Regions from separate parts of the Bacillus sp. V33-4 genome, predicted to be linked through region 1. Evidence: predicted binding sites of a transcription regulator. Region 1 holds the regulator's gene; each other region holds the start of a gene.

What was found. Region 1 encodes LexA, which represses DNA repair genes until DNA is damaged. Its sites were predicted from a motif close to CGAACATATGTTCG; they were not measured.
Region 2: a site for LexA is predicted at 1,543-1,556, ahead of uvrB (excinuclease ABC subunit UvrB). Genes of this name have one in related genera too.
Region 3: a site for LexA is predicted at 1,481-1,494, ahead of addB (helicase-exonuclease AddAB subunit AddB). Genes of this name have one in related genera too.

Annotation. Positions count from the first base shown of each region.
Region 1 covers NZ_PGVC01000018.1:47,688-49,964, reverse strand. The annotation lists gene CVD23_RS07175 (YneB family resolvase-like protein) at 1-229, opposite strand, end outside; gene yneA (cell division suppressor protein YneA) at 244-561, opposite strand; gene lexA (transcriptional repressor LexA) at 722-1,345, shown strand; gene CVD23_RS07155 (DUF4257 domain-containing protein) at 1,630-1,956, shown strand; gene CVD23_RS07150 (hypothetical protein) at 2,134-2,277, opposite strand, start outside.
Region 2 covers NZ_PGVC01000001.1:830-3,106, reverse strand. The annotation lists gene uvrB (excinuclease ABC subunit UvrB) at 1-1,390, opposite strand, end outside; gene CVD23_RS00010 (CsbA family protein) at 1,685-1,918, opposite strand; gene CVD23_RS00005 (STAS domain-containing protein) at 1,968-2,277, opposite strand, start outside.
Region 3 covers NZ_PGVC01000006.1:26,773-29,049, reverse strand. The annotation lists gene addB (helicase-exonuclease AddAB subunit AddB) at 1-1,258, opposite strand, end outside; gene CVD23_RS03015 (DUF1646 family protein) at 1,662-2,277, shown strand, end outside.

The sequences.
Region 1 (2,277 bases):
TTTCATCCTGGATAAGAACTGCGTCAATATCGCTGTGCTTGATGATGGTGAGTAGTTGAAGGATTCCTTCCCGGTCGAGTTCATAACCACTTGCTCGTTCTTTAATAGAAGCAATAATATGATATTTGTATTTTTCAGCAAGATTGATTAACTCTTCTTCTTGCCTCAGCAAGGAAGTTTCCTGGGATTCTTTGGTCGTGCTGACCCGGCTGTAAAGAATAGCATTCATTTTTTTAATGCTCCTTATTCACCGGCATAAATTTTAATATCATCCGCCGGTGATTCACCTACGGGAATCACAATTTCATCTCCAGGATAAATTAGATCCCCGCTGATACCGTTAAGCGTTTCTACTAAACTGACAAATTGTTGTGGCGACAATGAGTGTTCATTTGAGAATTCGTTCGATAGCGTCCATAAAGTGTCGCCTTCCGCCACTTTAATTTTCATATAGTTTTCGCCTTCGTCGGGTCCGTTAATTAATAAAGCTGTAGCAAAACTAAACAAAATAAGCAGGATAGCAAAATAGTAGTTGGACCATAGTTTTCTCATCGTTTCCATTTCAAAACACTCCATTTCAGAATATATGTTCGTATTTGTTAAATTGATTATAAATCGAACGTTTGTTTCATGTCAACAAAAAAACTCGAACTTATGTTTGTATACTGTCCACATACATGCTATACTTAATTCAACAATAACCATAACGAGGTGCATAGTTATGCCAAAACTATCGAAACGCCAACAAGATATACTTTCTTTTATTAAAGAAGAAGTGAAAAAAAAGGGATATCCCCCTTCCGTACGGGAAATCGGCGAGGCAGTAGGACTTGCTTCCAGCTCAACCGTCCATGGTCATCTTGCACGGCTTGAAAGCAAAGGACTCATTCGCCGTGACCCTACAAAGCCGCGTGCAATTGAGATACTTGAGTTAGATGAAGCAGCACACATTCCGCAGATTAATGTGAGAAGTGTCCCGATTGTCGGTAAAGTAACAGCCGGTCTGCCGATTACAGCCGTTGAAAATGTTGAGGAATACTTCCCACTTCCCGAACGGCTTGCTCCGGCGGATGATCACGTATTTATGCTTGAAATCATGGGTGATAGTATGATAGAAGCAGGGATTCTTGATGGCGACTATGTGATTGTGAAGCAGCAGCAAACCGCAAATAATGGGGACATTGTCGTAGCAATGACGGAAGAAGATGAAGCGACGGTAAAACGTTTTTTTAAAGAGAAGGACTTTTTTCGCCTCCAGCCTGAAAATTCCACCATGGAACCGATCATCCTCCGCCATGTCTCGATACTTGGAAGGGTAATCGGTGTATACCGCCATATCCATTAATTTATTTGTTAAAGAAAGCAAGCCGAATGGCTTGCTTTGGCTTTTTGGTGACACTATTCTTGCCAACTAAATATATCTTAGTGCAAAAGGTTACAAAAAAGGCAGAAATGAATCTTTATATCCAGTCTCTTGCCATTTATAGTAATCATGGACCACAAAAATTAATCAGAAAATTCGATATATTTACATATATTATCAAGAAAGGAAAACAATTATAATAAATATACAGCAAGAATTAACCTAGGGTCTTTCCAAATATTCGACCGTGGGAGTGTGAAGGAAGTATGTATGAAAACATTGTCTTCGCAACGTTATTTGGTGGGCTTGCCGGGGTTATTGGACATGTTAAAAGCAAGGGCAAAATGATCATGCCACGGAAAACAAAGAAATTTATTTATTTAGGGTTTTTTGAGGACTTTCTAACGGGGGCAATGTCGGCAGCTCTTCTCGTTTTATCTTCGGGGATCAATTCAGTGTTGAACGTTCTCTTTATTTCGATTGTCGCCGGGTTAGGTGGAGAAGCGCTGATCAGAAAATTAGAATTAATACAATGGCAGGAGCAGCAAGACTCTTTGCCCGAAAAAAAACCGGACAACTGCAAAAAAGAATAATAGCCTGAACTATAATCTGTTGAGGTTTTCAACGGATTTTTTTTTGAAACCAATAATGAAAAAAAGTAGATCTTGTCATCCAGATTGCAACTCAAATTTGAGCCTTAACCTAAATTAAAGATGACTCCGCATGTTCAGAATCACCTTTCTTCAATCTTTCAAACTAAGAATTGATTTTTAGTAACCAGTTTGCTCTATACCCCCACCAGCATTCACTAAATAACTTCCGTGTTCTGATAAATCTTTAAATGATCCGTCCGGGAAGACGCCATATTCATGAAAAACGCCGTACTTGTCTTTATAGTAACCGGAAATATAGCT
Region 2 (2,277 bases), on a different contig from region 1:
AATCTGTTAAATCCTCTGACATCTTTTTCGTCAGCGTCGTAATAAGAACCCGCTCATTCTTGTCAATTCGCTCCTGGATTTCGCCGATTAAATTGTCTATTTGCCCTTCAATCGGGCGAACTTCAATGGTTGGGTCAAGCAGTCCGGTTGGCCGGATGATTTGTTCAATCATTGTCGGCGTATGCTCTATCTCAAACGGTCCAGGTGTAGCGGATACGTAGACAATTTGATTGACGTGTTCTTCAAATTCATCAAACATGAGCGGTCGGTTGTCCAGCGCAGATGGCAAGCGGAAACCATGCTCAACGAGGACGTTCTTTCTGGCCTGGTCACCATTGTACATACCACGAATTTGCGGGAGTGTAACATGAGACTCATCGACTACAATCAGGAGGTCTTCGGGAAAATAATCAAGCAAAGTATAAGGAGTTGACCCGGCAGCTCTCAGCGTTAAATGGCGGGAATAGTTTTCAATACCCGAGCAAAAGCCCATTTCCCGCATCATTTCCAGATCATAACGGGTCCGTTGTTCGAGGCGCTGTGCTTCCAATAGCTTATCCTCGGCACGAAGCTTCGCCAATTGCTCCTCCAGCTCTTGTTCAATGTTCTCAATTGCTTTGCGCATTTTCTCTTCCCGGGTAACGAAGTGGGAAGCAGGAAAAATCGCAATATGGTCGCGCTCGCCGATAATTTCACCTGTCAAAGCATCTACTTCACGAATCCTGTCAATTTCATCTCCAAAAAACTCAACACGCAAACAGTGTTCATCCTTTGCGACAGGAAAAATTTCAACGACATCGCCGCGAACCCGGAATGTTCCCCGTTTAAAATCAATATCATTTCGTGCATATTGAATATCAACAAGACGCCGGAGCAGCTGGTTACGTTCAATCTCCATTCCTGACCTTAGCGATACAACAAGTTCCCGGTATTCTTCCGGGGAACCGAGACCATAAATACAGGAAACACTGGCAATAATAATGACATCTTTCCGCTCAAATAACGAAGAAGTCGCAGAGTGGCGCAGTTTATCAATTTCATCATTGATGCTTGAATCTTTTTCGATAAATGTATCCGTGTGCGGGACATATGCCTCTGGCTGATAATAGTCGTAATAGCTTACAAAATACTCCACAGCGTTATTCGGGAAGAATTCCTTAAACTCGCTATATAGCTGTCCGGCCAGTGTTTTGTTGTGAGCAATAACGAGCGTAGGTCGATTGACTTCCTTAATAACATTGGAAATCGTGAATGTCTTCCCTGTTCCGGTTGCCCCGAGCAAGGTCTGGTAACGCTCGCCCGCTTTGAGTCCGGCAACGATTTTTTTAATCGCTTCCGGCTGGTCGCCTTGCGGGGAATATTTCGAGACTAACTCAAATTGGTCCTTCATAAACAAACCTCCTTTTCAAACAAAACAGAAATATATCGAAACAATCTACTCATTTCCTTAAATATAGAAACAAAAGATCGTTTTATAGGTTTTCATCAAAAAACTCATATCAACATTCTACCACAAAACACCTAAAACAAACCAATAAAATGCGAACGGATATTCGTTTTTTCCAAAAATGGTTAGATTTAACCTTTTTTGACCAATGCCTAATCTAGGTAGATTCCTTTATACTGGGTAACGATTCTAAACACGACAATAAAAACCTGCCAGCGGCTTCCCCGGGCAGGTTTTTTAAGCACTTTTCTTTATCTTTTGTTTCATTCTTTTAGCGTACCAGAATCCTGCTGTTAATGAGAAAGCATCAACAATGATCAACAGGAACGAATCCGTGTAGCCTTTATAGACAGAAGCTGCAATTAATGCAACGGTTAACACTAAGCCGATAACATTACTGTATGTGACCCTGGCGAAAAATAGCACCAGCAGTCCAGGCAATATAAGGGCTGATAAATACTTAATAGCCAATAGCCACACCTCTTTTAAACATAATTAGCTGTAAACCCTCACAATTGCTTTAGGAATGGTTGAATCCCAGTTTACGAAGAGCCCGCGCCAGATTGTTTTGAATATCTACATCTTTAAAGTTGACGCCAAGTTGCGTCGCGATCTGGGCAACCTCCGGCCGCAAACCGGATAAAGTCGTTTTGACGCCGACAATTCGCAATGCAGCGATCACTTGAAAGATCTGTTGGGCGACCATTGTATCGATAATAATCACGCCTGACAAATCGATAAATAAATGCTTTACTTGCTTTTGAATACATTGATTTAAGGTCGATTCCAGTATAATCTTCGCCCGCCGGGTATCAATATCACCGATCAGC
Region 3 (2,277 bases), on a different contig from region 1:
GCGCCGGATTAGAGGTAAGCGGATATAATAATTCCGTTTTAACGGCACGGAATACAGGCTCATAACGCCAATTTCCAACGATCACTTCAAGACTTGAGCGAATCAGCTCAAGCAACGGATGATGCAGCATCGTTCTTTTTTGATCGATAAAATAAGGAATGCCGTAATCATGGAAAATCGTTTCAATAATTTCATGATAGTCACTGCCGTTTCTCGTTAAAACAGCTATGTCTTTAAAACGATAGTCTTTATCGCGGACTAAATGCTTAATTTCACGGGCGACGCCTTCCAGTTCCGCTCTTCGATTGGCTGCCTGTACGATCGTAACAGCGGCCGCTCCCTGGAAAGCTTGAGCAGGCCTTGTATCAAAATGCGCTTCGAGATGGTTAAGTGATGGATGCTCCCAGCGCTTTTGCTCGTTTAAAATGAATTCCGGCTCCAGCTCAATGTTTCCAGCCTTAACGATTTCATACAGCGTCTGGCAAGTTTCACCGCTCATTCTAAACAGATGCAGCTCATCCGGGGCTGTTTCATGAAATGGTTGATCAAGCGTCAGCGTAATCGTTACCCGTTTGCAATGCTTCATAAGCTGCTGAATCACCAAGTACTCCTGGGGGGTAAAGCTGTAAAACCCGTCAATATACACTTCGGCGTTCTTCAAGTATCCAGATGAAGCGGCTTGTTCGGTGAACAACCTGAAGTAATCCTCTGAATCGGTATATTTGCCGGCCATTGCCTCGTCAAAATGGTTATATATTAATTCAAGGTCATGAAGCTTATCCTGAATATCAATCCGTTTTTGTTGTTCATTCTCAGCCAAAGCTGCATGCTTTTCAGCGAGTTCCTCCGGATTTATACAATACCGCTTAAACTCTGTGAGCATTTGTTCCATCTGCTGGATAAAACCGTTTTTATCAGCAGCACGCTGGAAGATGGTGAGCTCGTCTTTGTTTTCTTCAATAATTTTTCGAATCAGCATGCTTATTCCAATGCTGTTTAAATGGTAACGGCTGATGCCGCCCGTTTCCTGCAGGACCCGCCATGCAAGACGTGTAAAGCTGTACACTTGCGCCCTGATCATTCCCCCCAGGTCAGGCGTTGTCACAAGCCTGTACTCCGAAAGAAATGTCATCTGTTCCGGTACAAGATAAATTATCGGATCGCCATCCGGTTCCTGAAATAATCTCTCGCGTATTTCATTCAGGCATGTCTCCGTCTTACCGCTCCCGGAACGCCCGATTAATAGTCGAACAGACATCTCCCCATCCTCCTAATAAAGCTATCTTTCTCTTATATTATTTTAGCACAGCATATGATTAAAATTTTATCGCCTGCGTTTGGCAAATAGTAACTGGTTTCATTCTAAATGCTTTTCAGCTTTTTATGGTTTGAGATTTCCCACATGTGCGCGCAGCTAAAGTTCTTAGTTGTAAAAATGATTTCAACTAAACTTATGATATCATATTTACCGCTTACATAGCGAACGTTAGTTCCTATCGTTTTATACAGCTCTATAATTTGAAGGCACTATAACATAAATAGTTCCTGCTAAATGATTTACGGGGTCATTTTTCTTTTCAGCCCATAATATAGTACATATTAGACAAGCTTGGATGGTTCTTTTGGAATTATATTAAATTAACAATTGAGAAGGTATAAAGATGACTGGATTAATCATTATTCTACTGCTTGTGCTGGTGCTTCCATTTACAATGAAAGCCGTTGAGGATAACCTCGAAATTTTCTTATTTTCAATGGGGGTTGCTGCCGTTTTGTTCAGCGGGGTGTTGGACAGGCCTTTGATGGTGAAAGCATTGGAAGACCCTATTAAAATTGCAATAACCGTTCTTATTGCGGGTTTGCTGTTCAAATGGCTGTTAAGACCTTTTGAAAACTTAGTTAGCAAAACTGGTAAATCCATACCTTATCCATTATTCTTCGCCCTCGTCGTCATTGTCCTTGGCTTCCTTTCAAGTGTCATCACCGCGATCATTGCCGCATTAGTCCTTGTAAATATCGTCACTTTCCTCCGATTAGATCGAAAATCGGAATTGCGGCTTGTGATCATTTCCTGTTTTTCAATCGGCTTGGGAGCCACTTTAACACCAATTGGCGAGCCGCTTTCAACAATTGTCGTCAGCAAACTGAATGGGGATTTCCTGCTTCTGTTCAGGCTGATAGGGCCGGAGGTAATGATTGGGGTATTGATGATGGGTGTTTTTGCGGCCCTATTTATTCAGCCTCAGCCGCATAAAAAAGGACTGTCTGGATTTAGCA